Regions from separate parts of the Zongyangia acetica genome, predicted to be linked through region 2. Evidence: predicted binding sites of a transcription regulator. Region 2 holds the regulator's gene; each other region holds the start of a gene.
What was found. The regulator NrdR, encoded in region 2, represses ribonucleotide reductase genes. The targets are predictions, from matches to a motif close to CACNANATNTNGTG.

Region 1: WGC32_RS07555 (vitamin B12-dependent ribonucleotide reductase) is a predicted target of NrdR. The motif match lies at 4,167-4,180, and genes of this name have one in related genera.
Region 3: WGC32_RS08275 (anaerobic ribonucleoside triphosphate reductase) is a predicted target of NrdR. The motif match lies at 1,402-1,415, and genes of this name have one in related genera.

What each region holds. Positions count from the first base shown of each region.
Region 1 covers NZ_JBBEWN010000007.1:11,956-17,897, reverse strand. The annotation lists gene WGC32_RS07565 (hypothetical protein) at 1-2,833, shown strand, start outside; gene WGC32_RS07560 (flavin reductase) at 3,163-3,663, opposite strand; gene WGC32_RS07555 (vitamin B12-dependent ribonucleotide reductase) at 4,249-5,942, shown strand, end outside.
Region 2 covers NZ_JBBEWN010000008.1:73,340-79,281, forward strand. The annotation lists gene WGC32_RS08720 (preprotein translocase subunit SecD) at 1-586, shown strand, start outside; gene secF (protein translocase subunit SecF) at 586-1,521, shown strand; gene WGC32_RS08730 (hypothetical protein) at 1,580-1,834, opposite strand; gene WGC32_RS08735 (sugar phosphate isomerase/epimerase family protein) at 1,941-2,720, shown strand; gene WGC32_RS08740 (DUF6514 family protein) at 2,922-3,158, shown strand; gene nrdR (transcriptional regulator NrdR) at 3,262-3,717, shown strand; gene WGC32_RS08750 (DUF4363 family protein) at 3,750-4,130, opposite strand; gene WGC32_RS08755 (DUF421 domain-containing protein) at 4,132-4,812, opposite strand; gene WGC32_RS08760 (spore germination protein) at 4,976-5,942, shown strand, end outside.
Region 3 covers NZ_JBBEWN010000007.1:148,387-154,328, reverse strand. The annotation lists gene WGC32_RS08280 (glutamine synthetase III family protein) at 1-1,215, shown strand, start outside; gene WGC32_RS08275 (anaerobic ribonucleoside triphosphate reductase) at 1,441-3,771, shown strand; gene nrdG (anaerobic ribonucleoside-triphosphate reductase activating protein) at 3,872-4,390, shown strand; gene WGC32_RS08265 (peptide ABC transporter substrate-binding protein) at 4,634-5,942, shown strand, end outside.

The sequences.
Region 1 (5,942 bases), on a different contig from region 2:
CGATAACGCGATGTTTTTGCTTTCTAAAACCGGAATGTTTAAAACGCCCCTCGGTACCAACAATAACTACCAAGGCAGTACGCTGCAAGGGCAATTGCAGGACGCCGCGAAAAGCGCAGAATATTTCAGCCCCCTTGAGCAGGAGGCTATTCTGGAGTCAACAAAAAACGAAGAGGGCTCCGTCACATTTGGCAATTATACTTATTTTCCCAGTAACCTTTATGGCGACACGCTGTTCTCCCTCTCGGCAAATGAGCTTCGTGATTACCTGGGGTATACAAGCAATCGCGACACTTGGACATCTGTGATGGAGGGAAATGGTCAAAGCTTCTATGACCTCATTTGGTGGCTGCGGTCGTCCTGCACATTTCAGGACGTTCAATGGAGCGGCACTGTCAATTACTACGGTTCGCCCGATTATGAAAGGTCTTCTGACCTTTTCTGGGCACGTCCCGCTTTTAACCTGAATCTAGGTTCTGTCCTCTTCGCATCCGCCGCCGAAAACGGAAAAGCTTCCGGCGATGTAGGCGCTGACGCCCTGACGGAGGTTGCAAGGATCGCCAGCATCGCAGAGTGGAAGCTGACCCTTTTGGACAGCCGGCGCGGCTTCAGCGTGGACAATACAACCATAGACGGCAGCACCATCACCATAAGCTACAAAGACGCGAGCGTCGGGGAGCATGAGTATGTCTCCGCTGTCATCATGGACGAGAAGAACAACATCACATATTACGGCAGGCTGGTGAATGTGACGTCTGAAGAACAGGCAAGCGGCACAGTGGAAATCACCCTGCCGGCCAGCTTCGACAGCAAAACCGATTCACTCTATCTGTTCTCAGAGCAGTATAACGGCGACTACAAAACAGACTATGCCAGTGAATTGCAACTGGTTGCATTGACGACAACCCAACCCCCCTTGTCTCCAGAAATAACGCCAAGCGCTACATTTACCGCAACAAGCGATAAGGGCGGTACGCTGTCGGATGTGGATACCTCCATGAAATACAGCGTGGACGGCGGCAGGACATGGAATAATATTACCGGCACAACCATGGAGATCACCGGCGTAACAGCGACGAATGATGTAAAGGTATATAAGCCTGGCAATAACACGACCACCTCTGACTCTGAAGTGCAGACCATTGATGTGACCCAAGCGGCACCGCCTACAGGGGTTGACAAGGTGGACTGCACCACCACCCAGCAGAACGATGGACAGATCACCGGCGTTGATCCCACGATGGAATATAAGCTGTCCACTGATTCCGGCTGGACAGAGATTACGGGGAATACCGTAACAGGACTTACCAATGGTACTTATCAAGTCCGTGTAAAGGCGGATGGGACGGTTCTCGCTTCCACCGCCGCAACTGTCACGGTCGGCGCGCATACCTGTACGGCCCAGGGCGGCTGGCAGTATGACGGAACCAGCCATTGGAAGCTCTGCACCTGCGGCGCTAACGTAGAAGAAGCCGTCCACTCCGGCGGAGAAGCCACCTGTAAGGCCGCGGCGGTCTGTACGGTCTGCGGTCAGCCCTACGGCGAGAAAGACCCCGATCACCACACCGGCACCGAAGCTTGGCTGACCACAGCCACTACCCATACCAAAGTATACAACTGTTGTCAGGCGGTTATTGAAGTGGAAACCAACCACACATGGGAAAATGGCACATGCACCGTTTGCCAATATGGCTGCCAGCACAAGGGCGGGACAGCCACCTGTTCCCAGCTTGCAAAGTGCGAAATCTGCGGAAGCCTTTACGGAAACTATGACCTGGATAATCACAAGGCATCAGAAACATGGACCCAGGAAAACGATAAGCACTATCACATCTGCGAATATGGCTGCGGCACCCACCTTGATGAAGCGGCCTGCTCCGGCGGAGAAGCCACCTGCACAGAGAAAGCGGTCTGCGATATCTGCCGGCAAGCCTATGGTTCTGTAGATCCTGACAATCATTCCGGCAAGGTCGTATGGGAGCAGACCGCGACCACCCATTCCAGTGTATACGATTGCTGCGGGGCAGAGGCGGTTGCAGAGGAAGCCCATGAATGGGAAAACGGTGTGTGCAGCGAATGCGGATATGAATGCCGGCACTCCGGCGGAGAAGCTACCTGCGCAGAGAAAGCGGTCTGCCATATCTGCGGCGATGAATATGGGGATGTAAACGCCTCCAACCACACAAATCTTGTGAAAACGGAGGCGAAACCGGCAACCCATTTGACGGAGGGTAACACAGAATACTGGTATTGCGACGGCTGCGATAAGTATTTCAGTGATGAAGCAGGCACGAACGAAATTGCTCTGGAAGATACCGTTATTCCGAAGCTGACAGAGCATACTGCCGATGGTACCGGCTGGCACAGGGATGAGGAGAGCCATTGGCATACCTGTGAGTGCGGCGAGGTCATAGACAAAGCAGCCCATAGCTATAAATGGGTAATAGACAAGGAAGCAACCGCTACAGAAGCAGGCCTCAAGCATGAGGAATGTAGCGTCTGTGGCTATGCGAAAGCCGCGGTGGAAATCCCCGCTACAGGGACGGCAACCGATCCGTCTGACGAAAACGAAAAGCCCTCTATAGGAGCACCGACAGATCCCAACACTTCAACTGGCAACAACCAGACTGGCACTTCGGCCGGCGATAACCACTCCGGCGTTTCGGCCGGCAATAACCAGACTGGCGCTTCGGCCGGCGATAACCAGTCCGGCGATAAGACCTCCCCACAGACGGGCGATGAAAGGGATCTGGCGCTGTGGATTTTCTCTCTTGCGATTTCCGGATGCGCCATTATGGGAAGCGTCATCTATCATAAACGGAAAAAGTGCTAAGGTTTTTGTTGGGGAAAACACCTATAAAAGGATGTAACCAAAGCGTCATTCAAATCTAATTTTACACGGCGGGGAGGGCTGCCACTTCCAAAGGGAGGGGCCGGCCCTCCCCGCTTATTTGGACGGATCGGTTTGAAAACGGTCACAGGCGGCGCGGGAAGAAAATCACCTGAACAAGCAGGAACCGGCGTGACCTAACACGCCGGTTCCTGCCGAAACTCTTTTTGCTTGCTTATGGAACGCCGTTTCCTACCGAAGCCTTTGTCCTTGGCGCTACCAAAGGATAGCTTCTACAGGAGGCCCACCCGCGACGGTCCTTTTTCTTTGGGTTATTTCACCAGGATCTTTTTGATCCGGCCCACATACATGGTGTGGTAGTCCTTGTCCGGGTAGTATCTTTCGTCATAGCCCTCTGCGGTGAAATACTGGGGCGCCAGCTCCTGGGCGTAGAGCTTTTCGCAAAGGATCACCAGCCGGGCCTCTTTGAAGTAAGGGGTGTCCCCCTCATAGTCCAGGGTGAAGCCGCAGGCGGCGATTTTGTCCATATCCCGGCCCGACTTGGTGCCGCAGAGGTTGAGGGCCTCCCGGTAGGAGGAATCCATGACGCAGAGGGAAAACTCCTTTTCCCCATCCACAAACTCTTTGGTATAGCGCTGGGGGCGGATATAGATGGTGCAGACGTCCTGATTCCAAAGGACTCCTACGCCGCCCCAGCTGGCGGTCATGGTGTTGCATTTTTCCCGGTTGCCGGCGGTGATGAGGAGCCAGTCTTTGCCGATGAGGGTAAATGGGTTGTCTTGGAGCTCCTGGGGAGCGATTTCACGAAACATCCGGTTGCCTCCTTCTCTTGTTTTTCACCAATCAGTATACGTCTTTCACAGCCTTCTTGCAACCGGCGTGGAAAATTTGTGCCTATCCTACAAAAAGCGCCCAAAACCCGAGGCAAAAACTTGACAGGGCGTTTCACTGCCCCATGGAGCAAAAAAACAAGAGGCTTTTTGTGAGATTTTTCCCTTGTTTTTTTAGAAACCATACAACTGAAAATTCGTAAAATTTCCACAATCATTTTGAAAAGCACTCACTGCGAGGATTTGCCAAAAAAAATTTAGGGTATTCTGAAAAAAACGTCAAGGGGGCGTTGAAAATTCTGTGGAAAATGTGGAAAGTTTCTGCAAAATCAAAGGGGCGAAAAGTTTTTTGAAGAATTTTTGTTCATACCCCTTTTATTTTCACTTGTTTGGTGAAACCATCAAAAAATGAGATCAAAAATTTATGCATATCACAAAATCACCGAAAAAGGTGTGGCCGTATTGCATCTATAGTTTCAGAGTGATACAATATGTGGTATCCGATGTGATAAAAATCCAAGATGATGTACATTTAAATACACACCTGAGAAAGCGGAGGAATGGAAGATGCAGATGAATCAAAACGGCAGGACGGTGCTGGAGCGCCGTTACCTGGTCAAAGATGAACATGGTGAAAATATCGAGACGGTGGAAGGGCTCTTCCGCCGGGTGGCGGACGCCATTGCGGAGGCGGACCGGGATTTTGACCCCAAGGCGGATGTAGAGGGGCTCTCCGACCGGTTTTATGACATGATGACCAACCTGGAGTTTCTCCCCAACTCCCCCACCCTCATGAACGCCGGGCGGCCTTTGGGCCAGCTTTCGGCCTGTTTCGTGCTGCCCATTGAGGACTCTATGGAGGCGATTTTTGAGACGGTGAAAAACGCCGCCCTCATCCACAAGTCCGGCGGCGGCACCGGATTTTCCTTCTCCCGGCTGCGGCCGGCCGGGTCCACCGTCAAGACCACCGGCGGCGTGGCCAGCGGACCGGTGAGCTTTATGCGGGTCTTTAACATGGCCACCGAGGCGGTCAAGCAGGGCGGCACCCGCCGGGGCGCCAACATGGGCATCCTCCGGGTGGATCATCCCGATATCCTGGACTTTATCGACTGCAAGAAAAACAACGCCGACATCACCAACTTCAACATTTCGGTGGGCATCACCGAGGACTTTATGAAGGCGGTGGAGCAGGACGCCGACTACGACCTGATCGATCCCCACACCAAAGAGGTGGTGGGACATCTTTCCGCCAAAGCGGTCTTTGACAAGATCGTAGAGGCCGCCTGGAGAAACGGGGAGCCGGGCATCATCTTCTTAGACCGGCTCAACCGGGACAACGTAGTCCCCAGCCAGGGGGAGATCGAGAGCACCAACCCCTGCGGGGAGCAGCCCCTGCTGCCCTATGAGTCCTGCAACCTGGGCTCCATCAACCTGTGCAATATGCTCAAAGAAACCTCCGGCGGCTGGGAAATCGACGAGGAGAAGCTGGCAAAGACGGTAAAGCTGGCTGTCCACTTCCTGGATAACGTCATCGAGGTCAACAAATACCCCCTGGATCTCATCGACAAGGTGACCAAAGAGACCCGGAAGATCGGCCTGGGGGTCATGGGCTTTGCCGATATGCTGGCCCGGTTGGGAGTGGCCTACAACTCTGAGGAGGGCGTGGCCCTAGGCGAAAAAATCATGGACTTTATCACCGCCCACGCCCGGGCCGCCAGCGAGGAGCTGGCCAAAGAGAGAGGGGCCTTCCCCCTCTTCGCCGAGAGCATTTATAAAGACGGGGCGCCTCTGCGCAACGCCACCTGCACCACCATCGCCCCCACCGGCACCCTCTCCATCATCGCCGGATGTTCCTCCGGGGTGGAGCCGGTCTTTGCCTATGTGTTCATCCGCAACGTCATGGATAACACCGAGATGATCGAGGTCAACCCCATCCTTCGGGAGACCTTGGAAAAACGGGGGCTTTACAGCGACCAGCTCATGCGGAAGATCGCGGCCCAGGGGACCCTCCAGCACATCGACGAGATTCCCCAGGACATCAAGGACGTCTTTGTCTGCTCCCATGACATTTCCCCCACCTATCACGTGAAGATGCAGGCGGCTTTCCAGCGCCACACCGACAACGCTGTCTCCAAAACCGTCAACTTCACCCACGACGCCACCATTGAGGACGTCCGGGAGGTCTATATGTTGGCTTACCGGCTCCAGTGCAAGGGCGTCACCATCTACCGGGACGGCAGCCGGGACAGCCAGGTCCTCAA
Region 2 (5,942 bases):
TATGGTACTGGCTGGTTTCATTGCATTTGCGCTAGTCTCCTTATTCCTTATCATCGTTTATCGGTTGCCTGGCGTAGTTGCAATGATCGCGCTGGCTGGTCAGATGGCTTGTTGTATTGCTGCGGTTACCGGCTATTTCTCCTTTATCCCAAGCTTTACATTGACCCTCCCCGGTATTGCTGGTATTATTCTTTCCATTGGCGTGGGCGTAGACGCTAACGTTATCACATCAGAACGCATCAAAGAGGAAATTCGTACAGGCAAGAGTTTAGATGGCTGTATTGATCTGGGATTCTCCCGGGCTTTCTCAGCAATTTTTGACGGAAATATCACCGTGATATTTGTCGCGGTTATTCTCATGGGTGCTTTTGGACCGCCATCCAGTCTGTTTGCGACTATTCTGTCTCCGCTGTTCCAATTCTTTGGTCAGTCCACGGCGGGTGCGGTTTATTCTTTCGGCTACACCCTCTTGGTAGGTATTTTCCTAAACTTTATATTTGGTGTTACAGCGTCTCGATTGATGCTAAAGTCGCTGTCGAGATTTAAACCATTAAGAAAAGCTTGGTTGTATGGAGGTAAAAAATAATGAAACCTGATTTTGTTTCTAAAAATAAAATCTTCTACACATTGAGCATTTCCCTGATGGTGCTGACGGTGATTTTCACTTTTGTGTTTGGACTCAATCTGGATATTCAGTTCAAAGGTGGTTCGATCATCTCCTATTCTTATAGTGGGGAGCTAAACACCGATGATGTTCAGGCTGTAGCAGAAAACACGTTGGGCGAGCAAGTTGCAGTACAGGGAAAGACGGATGTGGCTACCGGCAATTCTGCAATTGATATTTCTCTTGGAGCAGAGCGTGGCCTGTCTTTGGATGAGATTGACGGATTGACAGCGGCGCTTCAAGAAGCTTATCCGGACAATTCTATTTCCATGACGGATTCCAATAATGTTGACCCCACCATCGGACGGGAATTCTTTGCAAAATGTATGGTTGCAGTTGCCTTTGCCGTAGTGCTTATGATCATTTTTATTGCTTTTCGCTTTAGAAAAATTGGTGGTTTATCAGCAGGCGTTATGTGTATGCTGGCACTTCTCCACGATATGATTATGGTGTATGCTACCTTTGTTGTGTGCCGTTTCCCAATTAATGAGAATTTCATCGTTGCCGTTTTGACGATTCTCGGTTATTCGATTAACAACACCATTGTGGTTTATGACCGGATTCGTGAGAATAAACGTCTCAGCGGCAGTAAGATGAGTATTCGTGAGTTAGTCAACTTGAGTATAGGACAATCTGTAACTCGCGCGGTTAATACCACCGTAGCGACAGTAATCGCACTGTCGGTTATCTGCGTTGTTGCCCTTATCTATAGTGTTGAATCCATTATGTCTTTTGCGTTCCCCATGATGATTGGCATGATCTCAGGCGTTTACACCTCCTTGTTTATTGCACCTACCCTGTGGGTGGTTTGGCAGGAGCACAAGCTTAAGAAGAAAACTCAGGTCGAAGCTGCATAATACTCACATATAATAAAAGGCATGGCCATTGGCCATGCCTTTTATTATATGTATCTTTTTATATGGGATAAAATTTTTGGAAAATATCGATAAGGATAGAGGCAATCAAGGAGGATAGAAAACAGGGATAGGCTGTTTGACTGAGGGCACGTATTAAGTTGAGAGTTTGTAGCATATCTGGTACAATAGGAAGTAAATAAAAAATGATTAAGGCCATGGCATATAACCCGCAACCGAGGACGGCCCCCATAATCAGGAGCTGCAGCGAAAACTCACTGATGCGGTCTAGGCTTTTAAAAAAACTCAATTTCATGGGATCAACTCCTATTGACTTATGGTATCATAATAATAGAGTATAAACAATGAAGAAATTTTTCCAGAATCATGGATATAAATAGAAGAAAGAGATGAGGTGTCAGATGAAAGCTGGAGTATCGACAGCGTGCTTATATCCAATGCAGACAGAAAAGGCTTTAGAGACGCTGGCTAAGATGGGGATTAAAACCTTGGAAATATTTTTTAATGCGCCTTCAGAGTTGTCAAAACCCTTTTTAAGAAATTTGAGAGAAATAAAGGAGGCGTACGATTGTCAGGTTATATCTGTACATCCCTTTCTCTCGGGCTACGAGCCATTTTTATTTTTTACAGACTATGAACGCCGGTTTCATGATGGAATAGAAATGTATCGTCCTATTTTTTCGGCCGCAGCTTTCCTCGGCGCTTCTTATGTGGTATTCCATGGGAATTATCGAGAAAGTAGATTTGAAAATGCTCGTTATTTTGAGAGGTACTATCGGCTCTATGAGGCGGGAAAAGAATTTGGAGTGTATTTATGTCAGGAAAATGTGGAGAGATGTAAAAGTGCGACTCCAGATTTCATAAAAGATATGTCCCGCGCTTTAGGGAAAGATGCTAAATTTGTTCTGGATGTGAAGCAAGCAATCCGATCAAAAATTGATCCCCTCGAGATGGCCAAGGCAATGGGGAGTGGGTTGAGCCACATCCACATCAGTGATTCTACAGCTGAATATGATTGTTTGCCTATTGGAATGGGGAATGTCGATTTCTCTGAATTGATAAAGATACTGCATGGCTTTGACTATCATGGCGCTCTCATTTTAGAGTTGTATCGTCATAATTTCCAAAAAACTACAGATCTTTATGAATCATACATGAATTTGAACAACTTGTTGCCATAAATTTATACATGTGATTTGCTCTTATAATTCGACAAACAACCGACAACTTTCATAAACATGTGGAAATAAATCTCAGATAATTGTGAAATTACGGGTATATTTAGTCGAAATTTCTGAAATCTTTGTCTTTTCTTATGGTTTTCCTCGGAGTATAATTATCCTGTTAGTAAATGATACAACAGAAATAATGGGGGAGACACAATGAATGGCAAGAAAGAAATTCGCAATTATGTATATGAATTGACCGTCGAGCCAATAGAGAAAAATGGAAAAAAGATGAATATCTATGGCATCCGTCTAAATGGTGAGTACGAGAATACACAAGTACAAGATATTTCATGCAATCAGAGTGTGGTGGAGAAATTGGTCTCTATGTGTAATCAGTATCAAGTGTCTCCATGTCACTTGATGGATGTAATCTATGATTTTCTTCCATAATTGTGAGCTGTTTTAAAAATAAGGAGCGAGTTTTAATTTTACTTGTTACTTTACTGGGATTATGGTACAATAGATCTAATGTATGAGTAATGAGGTGATTGACTTGAAATGTCCCTTCTGCGGTTTTCCTGAGAGTAAAGTGGTCGATTCTCGGCCCTCCGAAGAAGGAACCAAAATCAGGCGGAGACGTGAATGCTTGAGTTGCTCCAAACGTTTTACTACCTATGAAACAATGGAAACACTTCCTTTTATGGTGATTAAGAAGGATAAATCCAGAGAAGTTTTTGACAAAACCAAGTTGCTCAATGGGCTGCTGAGGGCGTGTGAAAAACGTCCTGTGTCGATTGAGACCCTAGAACAGGTTGTCAATGATATCGAATCTTCCTTGCTCAATTCCTTGGAGAGGGAGGTTTCAACAGTAAAAATTGGGGAGCTTGTTTTAGAGCATTTGAGAAAAATTGATGAAGTCGCCTATGTGCGTTTTGCATCTGTTTACAGACAGTTTGCTGATGTTGAATCCTTTATGGAAGAACTGAAACGATTGCGTGAACGAAAATAACCGCCCCTTGGGGCGGTTATTTCTTTATTTTACTATAGGATATTTTTCCAATGAGGTTGTTCTGAACTTCGCATATGCTCAATGAGGACCACTGCTTGCTTTACCTCAGCTAGATATTCCGCAGTTTCTCCGTTTTCAATGAGAGGTGAAAGCCGGGAAGTGACGATGGTGACCTCATTAAGCTCATTATGGTGGATGAAGGTGACCAGGTACTTTTCGCTCTCCTGCCACTTTTCGAAGACCTCTTGAGATTTTTTCGATGCAGCTTCCTTGTTTCCTTCAACTCCATAGAGATAGCATTCCTGTAACATCACGCTAATTTCATCATGAATACTGTCTAGGTACCATAAACTGGCTCCGGAGAGCACAGCCAAGATAGTAATAATTCCTAGGGAAAGCAATATTCGCTTCATCTTATCCCTCCTTCTTAATCAGGTGGTAGGCGCCACTGCGGTCTGCTGTAATAAGAAAAGTATCTTTTAGGGTAACATTGGCAGCGTCAAGAATGCCTTGCAGCCATTTTTCGTCCTTTTGCAGATATTCCAGTGACTGGTGGCTAAGAATTCCATCGCTGACTACGACAACAGGTGGGACGTTGTCATTGACGGAGGGCTGAGGGATCTGCATAACTTTAGGAGTAACGGTGCGCGCGTCAAAGTTCTGATAGACGCTGAGGCTACCAGTAGTTTCAATGATGGCAAAGGCTACGTCACTGATGTCAAAGATATCCTTGCTGCGCAATTGACCCATCAGATCATCGATAGAAAGCCGGAGATTTTTCATCTCTTGCTGATCGATGACGCCATCGCGGATAATAACACGAGGCGATCCAGAGACAATTTTTCGTGCCCTTTGGCTTTTGAGTGTGATAAAGGAGACCAATACTTCAAAACTAACTAGTAGGAGAATGGGGACCACACCGCCAATAAGGGGAATATTAATGTCTTCCAATGGAAGAGTCGCTACGTTGGAAATTAGAATAGTGACGACAAACTCGGAGGGTTGAAGCTCTGCCAACTGACGTTTTCCCATGACCCTGAGGCTAAAGACAATCAAAAGATAAAGTATGATGGTGCGTATAAAAATGATGGACATGCGACACCCACCCTCCTATGTTTTATCTCTGGTTATTATTTGACTAGGGATTCTTTTTATTCCTATGGATAGCAGGGAGGATACACAGCGAGCATCTTTTAGAATAGGTTTAATTTTAGTGAAAATGGTAATCCTACAAGAAGTGGATAGAAGTACCAATATAATGGCGTCAGATCTGGCGCTAAAGGGCAGGTGTCGTCAGATGTTTGATTTTATCAAACGGCAGTATTATTTTAGGAAAAACGAAAAAGAATTTCGAAGGGAACGCAAAAATAATGAAGGTTCTCAAGAGCCGAGGGAAAATGGTGCATTATCCCAACACCTGGTAACTTCTCTGGATGATAATATGGTGAAGATCAGACAGTTGTACTCTAATTCTTCTGACTTTGTCGCCAATGAGATGACGGTATCTGGAATTCGGATCCAGATCCTCATCTGTGAAGGGATGGTTAATACCCAGACTATGGCAGAAATGCTGATTGAGCCCCTTTATCAATTGAACCTCTTTGAAGACTCCACACCCCAGGGACTGCAAAACTGGTTGCGCAACGACTGCATCCTCGCTAACGACCAGCAGGAATTTCGCACCTATGGAGAACTATTTCGCTTTATGATGTCAGGTTTTGCCATTGTACTAGTGGATGGCATTGATGTGGGGCTGGCGCTGGGCTTACAGGGATTTCAGTTTCGATCAGTTTCTGAACCGTCAGCAGAAGTTAATGTTCGCGGCTCCCGAGAGGGATTCATCGAAATTCTGCGTATTAATCTGACCATGGTCCGGCGACGTATCAAATCGCCTAATCTGAAATTCGAGATGATCACAGTAGGAAGCAAAAGCCAAACGGACATCTGTCTTGTATACCTGACAGATAAGGTTTCCGATGAAATTTTACATTCGGTCAAAAGACGTTTAGGATCCATTCGATTGGACGTCATTTTGGAGTCAGGATATTTGCAGCCATTTTTAGATGACCGACCGTTATCTATTTTTTCCCAGGTAGGACATACAGAGCGGCCTGACACCCTTTGCGCCAAAATCAATGAGGGAAGAATTGGAATTTTAGTGGACGGAACCCCATTTGCTCTTGTGGTCCCCTATTTTTTCGCCGAGAACTTTCAAAGCTTTGATG
Region 3 (5,942 bases), on a different contig from region 2:
GAGACCTGCAAAACTGTGGCCAAGAAAAATGGCCTGGCCTGCCTGCTCCATGAAAAGCCCTTCCACTATATCAACGGTTCCGGTAAGCACAACAACTGGTCACTTTCCACCGACACAGGGAAAAATCTGCTGAGCCCTGGTAAAAACCCGGGGGAGAACGATGTGTTCCTGGTCTTTCTCAGCGCTGTGCTGGAGGCTGTGGATGAATACGGGGATCTGCTCCGTCTTTCTGCCGCCAGCGCCGGCAACGACCATCGTTTGGGCGGCTTTGAGGCTCCGCCCGCCATTGTCTCTGTCTTTTTAGGGGAACAGCTGACCACCATGCTCCAGTCCATCGCCTCCGGCGTCAATCCGGATACGGTGTCCCGGCTGGTGCTTCACACCGCCGCTGCCGCCCTGCCTGATCTGCCCCAGGACGATTCCGACCGCAACCGCACCTCCCCCTTTGCCTTCACCGGCAACAAATTTGAATTCCGTATGGTGGGGGCTTCCCAGTCCATCGCCTACGCCAATATCTTTTTAAATACCGCCGTAGCGGATGTCTTGGATCGGTATGCCCAGCGGCTGCAAAGCGCCTCTGACATCCATGAAGAGGTCCGCCGTATCGTCCACGACGTGGTAGCGGATCACAGCCGCATCATCTACAACGGCAACAACTACACCGAGGAATGGGTGGAGCGGGCCAAAAAACGGGGGCTTCCCGTCTTAAACACCACCTGCGACGCCATCCCCGCTTTGATCTCGGACAAGAATGTGGCCTTGTTTGAGCGCCATCATATCTTTAGCCGGGCCGAATGCTTCTCCCGCCACGACATCATGCTGGAAAACTATATCCATGTCCTCTCCATTGAGGCCGCCACCATGGTGGATATGGCACGGCGCTCCATCCTGCCCGCCTGCATCCGCTTTGCCGCCGAAATGGCCAAGGACGCCTCCCTCATCAAGGAGGCCGGAGGAATGCCGGCCCCTGTCTCTGATATTGTCCGGGATCTTTCCTCCCTTATCGGCAAGATAAAGGCCGGTATCTCCGCCCTAGAGGAGCTCAACGCCAACGCTGGGGAGGAAAGGAGCCTGTATCAAACCGCCCGCTATTACTGTGACATGGTCATTCCCGCTATGAATCAGCTTCGGGAATGCTGTGACCGGGTGGAAACCATGGTGGCAGAGGACGCTTGGCCGCTGCCCACCTACACCGATTTGATCTACCGGGTGTAACAGTACTCTGGAAATATCCCCCTCCTGCCGTATAAGCGCGGAAGGAGGGGGATATTTATTGTGCAAAATTGCCCATACGACAAAAATAAGAGGGAAAAATCGTGAATCATTGTCGCTATTTTCCTCCCCTTTGCCCTTGACTTTTCCATATGCATACTATACAATTGGTATTGTCATTTTTATAAACACAATATATAGTATTTGAATATATGGGAGGAAACGATCATGCTCACAAAAATCATCAAGCGGGATGGCCGGGAAGTGGCCTTCAACATCGAAAAAATCGCCAACGCTATCTTTAAAGCCGCCCAGGCCACCGGCGGACACGACTATGATACCGCGTTTTCTCTTGCCTCCCAGGTGGTGGATTATATCGAAAATGAGCTGGGAAATCATACCCCCAGCGTGGAAGAAATCCAGGACGCAGTGGAAAAAATCCTGGTGGAAACCGGACATGCCCGCACCGCCAAGGAGTTTATCCTCTATCGCTCCGAGCGCACCCGGGTACGGGAGATGAATACCCGGCTGATGAAGACCTATGAGGATTTGACCTTCCAATCGGCTAAGGACAACGACATTAAGCGGGAAAACGCCAATATCGACGGCGATACCGCCATGGGCACCATGCTCAAATATGGCTCTGAGGGCGCCAAGCAGTTTTATAAGATGTTCATCCTGGATCCCAAGCATTCCCAGGCCCATGAAAACGGGGATATCCACATCCACGATCTGGACTTCCTGACCCTGACCACCACCTGCTGTCAGATCGATCTGGAAAAGCTCTTTGAAGGGGGATTTTCCACCGGCCACGGATTTCTGCGGGAGCCAAACTCCATCCACAGCTACAGCGCTTTGGCCTGTATTGCCATCCAGTCCAATCAGAATGACCAGCACGGCGGACAGAGTATCCCCAATTTTGATTACGCTATGGCAGGCGGCGTGAGAAAATCTTACCTTCACGCCTACAAGGCCAACATGGCAAAGGCCATCGAGCTGCTCACCGGCCGGGAGGATGCCAAGGACTTCACCGAGCAAATGATCCAGGCCTTGAAAGAAGAAACTGGGTTGATCCCCTCCCTTGCCCAGAACGCCACCTATAAGGCGGCGGAACACGCCTATCTGCTCCAGCATTTCGACGAGGAGACCGCTTCCCGCCTCCAGGGAATTGCGGCGAAATATGCCCTTCAGGAGACCGATCGGGCTACCTATCAGGCCATGGAGGCATTGGTTCACAACCTGAACACCATGCATTCCCGGGCAGGCGCTCAGATTCCCTTTAGCTCCATCAACTACGGCACCGACACCTCCCCCGAGGGACGGATGGTCATCAAAAATATCCTGCTGGCCGAGGAGGCTGGATTGGGCAATGGGGAGACCCCCATCTTCCCCATCCACATCTTTAAGGTAAAGGAAGGGGTCAGCTACAACGCGGAGGATCCCAACTACGACCTGTTCAAGCTGGCCTGCCGAGTATCCGCCAAAAGACTGTTCCCCAACTTCTCCTTCCTGGACGCCCCCTTTAACCTGCAGTATTATAAAGAGGGCGATCACAACACAGAGGTAGCCTATATGGGCTGCCGGACCCGCGTCATGGGCAATGCCTATGATCCGAGCCGGGAGGTGACCGCCGGCCGCGGCAACCTGAGCTTCACCTCCATCAACCTGCCCCGGTTGGCCATTAAGGCCCACGGCAACCTGGATATTTTCTTTGAGGATCTGGACCGGAAAATCGACCTGGTCATCGATCAGCTCTATGACCGCTTTAAGCTCCAGTGCCAGAAAAAGGTCCGCAACTTCCCCTTCCTCATGGGACAGGGCGTCTGGCTGGACAGCGACAAGCTTTCCCCCGATGACTCGGTGGAGGAGGTCCTCAAACACGGCACCCTGACCTTGGGCTTTATCGGCCTGGCGGAATGCCTGAAATGCCTCATCGGCAAGCATCACGGTGAATCTGCCGAGGCTCAGAATCTGGGTCTGGAAATTGTGGGCTATATGCGTTCCCGGATGGATCAGGAGACCAAAAAGAGCGGGCTCAACTTCTCCCTCATCGCCACACCGGCGGAGGGCCTCTCCGGCCGTTTTGTCAAGATCGACCGGAAGAAATACGGCGTCATTCCCGGCGTCACCGACCGGGAATATTACACCAACTCCTTCCATATTCCGGTATACTTCCCCATCTCCGCTTTCGATAAGATCCGGCTGGAGGCCCCCTATCATAATCTGACCAACGGCGGCCACATCAGCTATGTAGAGATGGACGGGGATCCCACCCAGAACCTGGCGGCCTTTGAGCAGGTCATCCGCTGCATGAAGGAATCCGGCATCGGTTACGGTTCCATCAACCACCCGGTGGACCGGGATCCGGTCTGCGGCTATACCGGTATCATCGGAGACGAGTGCCCCAACTGCCACCGCACCGAGGCCGACGGTCCTGCCTTCGAGCGCATCCGCCGGATCACCGGCTATCTGGTGGGCACGTTGGACCGCTTCAACAACGCCAAACGGGCGGAGGTAGAAGACAGGGTCAAACACGGCGTCACCATGGAGACATTGTAGTGCACTACAGCATCTAAGATAAATTCAAAAAGAGATGCTCCCAGCTGGGGGCATCTCTTTTGCGGCGAAAGAAGGGCAACTGCCCCTGGGAGGAAAAGTTATGGCTGAAAAAACCACCCTGCGCCTGGCAGGGGTGATCAAAGAATCCATTGTGGATGGTCCGGGTCTGCGTTTTACCGTCTTTGTCCAGGGCTGTCCCCATCACTGTCCCGGCTGCCACAACCCCCAAACCCATGATTTTTCTGGCGGCTTTGACTGCGATGTGGAAAAATTGGTGGCGGAGGTACAAAAAAATCCCCTGCTCCAGGGCGTTACCTTCAGCGGAGGGGAGCCCTTCTGTCAATGTGAAGCGCTTTACCGGCTGGCCACAAAAATCAAGTCCCTTGGCCTGGATCTCTATATATACTCTGGGTATACATATGAACAGATTCTACAATTGGAGGATCCCTTTGCCCGAAAACTGCTGGAACAATGCGATGTGCTCATGGATGGCCCCTTTCTTCTGGAGCTTCGCACCCTGGACGCTCCTTTCCGGGGGAGCAAAAATCAGCGGGCCATTGATGTTGCCGCCACCCTTGCGGGGGAGGAAATTATCCTCCACGATTTTGGGGCGCAGTAGCGTGGGCATGGCACGCAAAGATATTCTTCAAGGGAGGGCATTGCCCTCCCTTGTTTATTGATAAACGAATTGCGGCTTTCTCCTTGGCATATACTGAAATATGCGGCCATTTCCCCAGGTATTTTTAAGATTCTTTGAAATTTTTTCGTTTTTATTGAATCGCCATGGCAACCATGCTACACTTAACGTAATCACTGAAATTCCCATCGCTGCCGGCGATGTTTTTATAGGAGAAGAATCACTGTGCTGAAAAAAATAACCGCTTTTCTGCTGGCCGCTCTAGCTGTCTCCCTGTTTTTTACAGGCTGTTCCCACAGCGGGACGGACGGGCAGATTCTCCGCTACGATATTACGTCAGAGCCTATTAACCTGGATCCCCAGCTTGCCAACGATCACGAATCCATGCTGGTCATCCAAAACAGCTTTGAAGGGCTGCTCACTGTGGATGAGGACAATCAAATTGCCCAGGGCGTGGCCGAGCGCTACGAAGTCTCCGACGATGACCTTATCTATACCTTTTATCTGCGCCAGGACGCCAAATGGTCCGACGGTACCCCGATGACGGCTGAGGATTTTGTCTTTGCCTTCCAACGTTTGGCGGATCCCGCCACCCTCTCCCCACACGCCAGCTCCTTTTTCTGCATCAAAAACGCCCAGTCCATCTATCAGGGCGCCGCTGGGGTGGAGGAATTGGGCGTAACAGCCTTGGACAGTCACACCTTACAGATTACTTTGGACTATCCCAACCCCTATTTCCCCACCTTAATGGCTTCTTCCGCCGCCATGCCCTGCAATGAGGAGTTTTTCCTCTCCACCAAGGGGCGCTATGGACTGGACGCTGATATGCTGCTCTACAACGGGCCGTTTTACATCCGTAAATGGTCCCATGGCGAGTATGTTTCCATGCGGCGGAACCCGGAATATGTCTCCGAAAAGGAAACCATTGCCGGCGGCATCGCCTTCTATATTCAGGAGGATGGGCTGGATCTGGACCGCCTGTTGGACGGTGAGATTGACGCCATGCCCGTCACTGCCGACGAGCTGGATACCGTGGCTGAGCAGGGGCTATCCTATGACAGCTTTGAGGACACCGTCTGGGTGCTGGCTTTTAACGGCAATAACGAAGTTTTCCAGAACGCCAACATCCGCAAAGGGCTCTCCTACGCCATGGACCGGCAGTCTTATATTGAAATTCTGCCCAGCTATATGTCCTATGCCCAGGCGCTGGTGCCCGAGGCGGTCAACATGCTGGACCGCTCCTACCGCTCTGTTGCCGGTGAAGATCTTATGTATGACTATGATCCGGAAACCGCCAAGCAGTTTTTCAATACGGGATTGGCGGAGTTGGGGTTGGAAAAGCTGGAGAAAACCACCATTATCTATCCTGACTCCGATCCCCATCATCTGGCTCTCAGCTTAATGCAGGGCAATTGGCAGACCAATCTGTCCGCTTATATCAATATCGAGCCACTGCCCCAGGATGAGGTCATGGCCAAGGTGGAAAGTGGGGATTTTGACATCGCCCTGATCCCTCTGAAAGCCACCTATGATG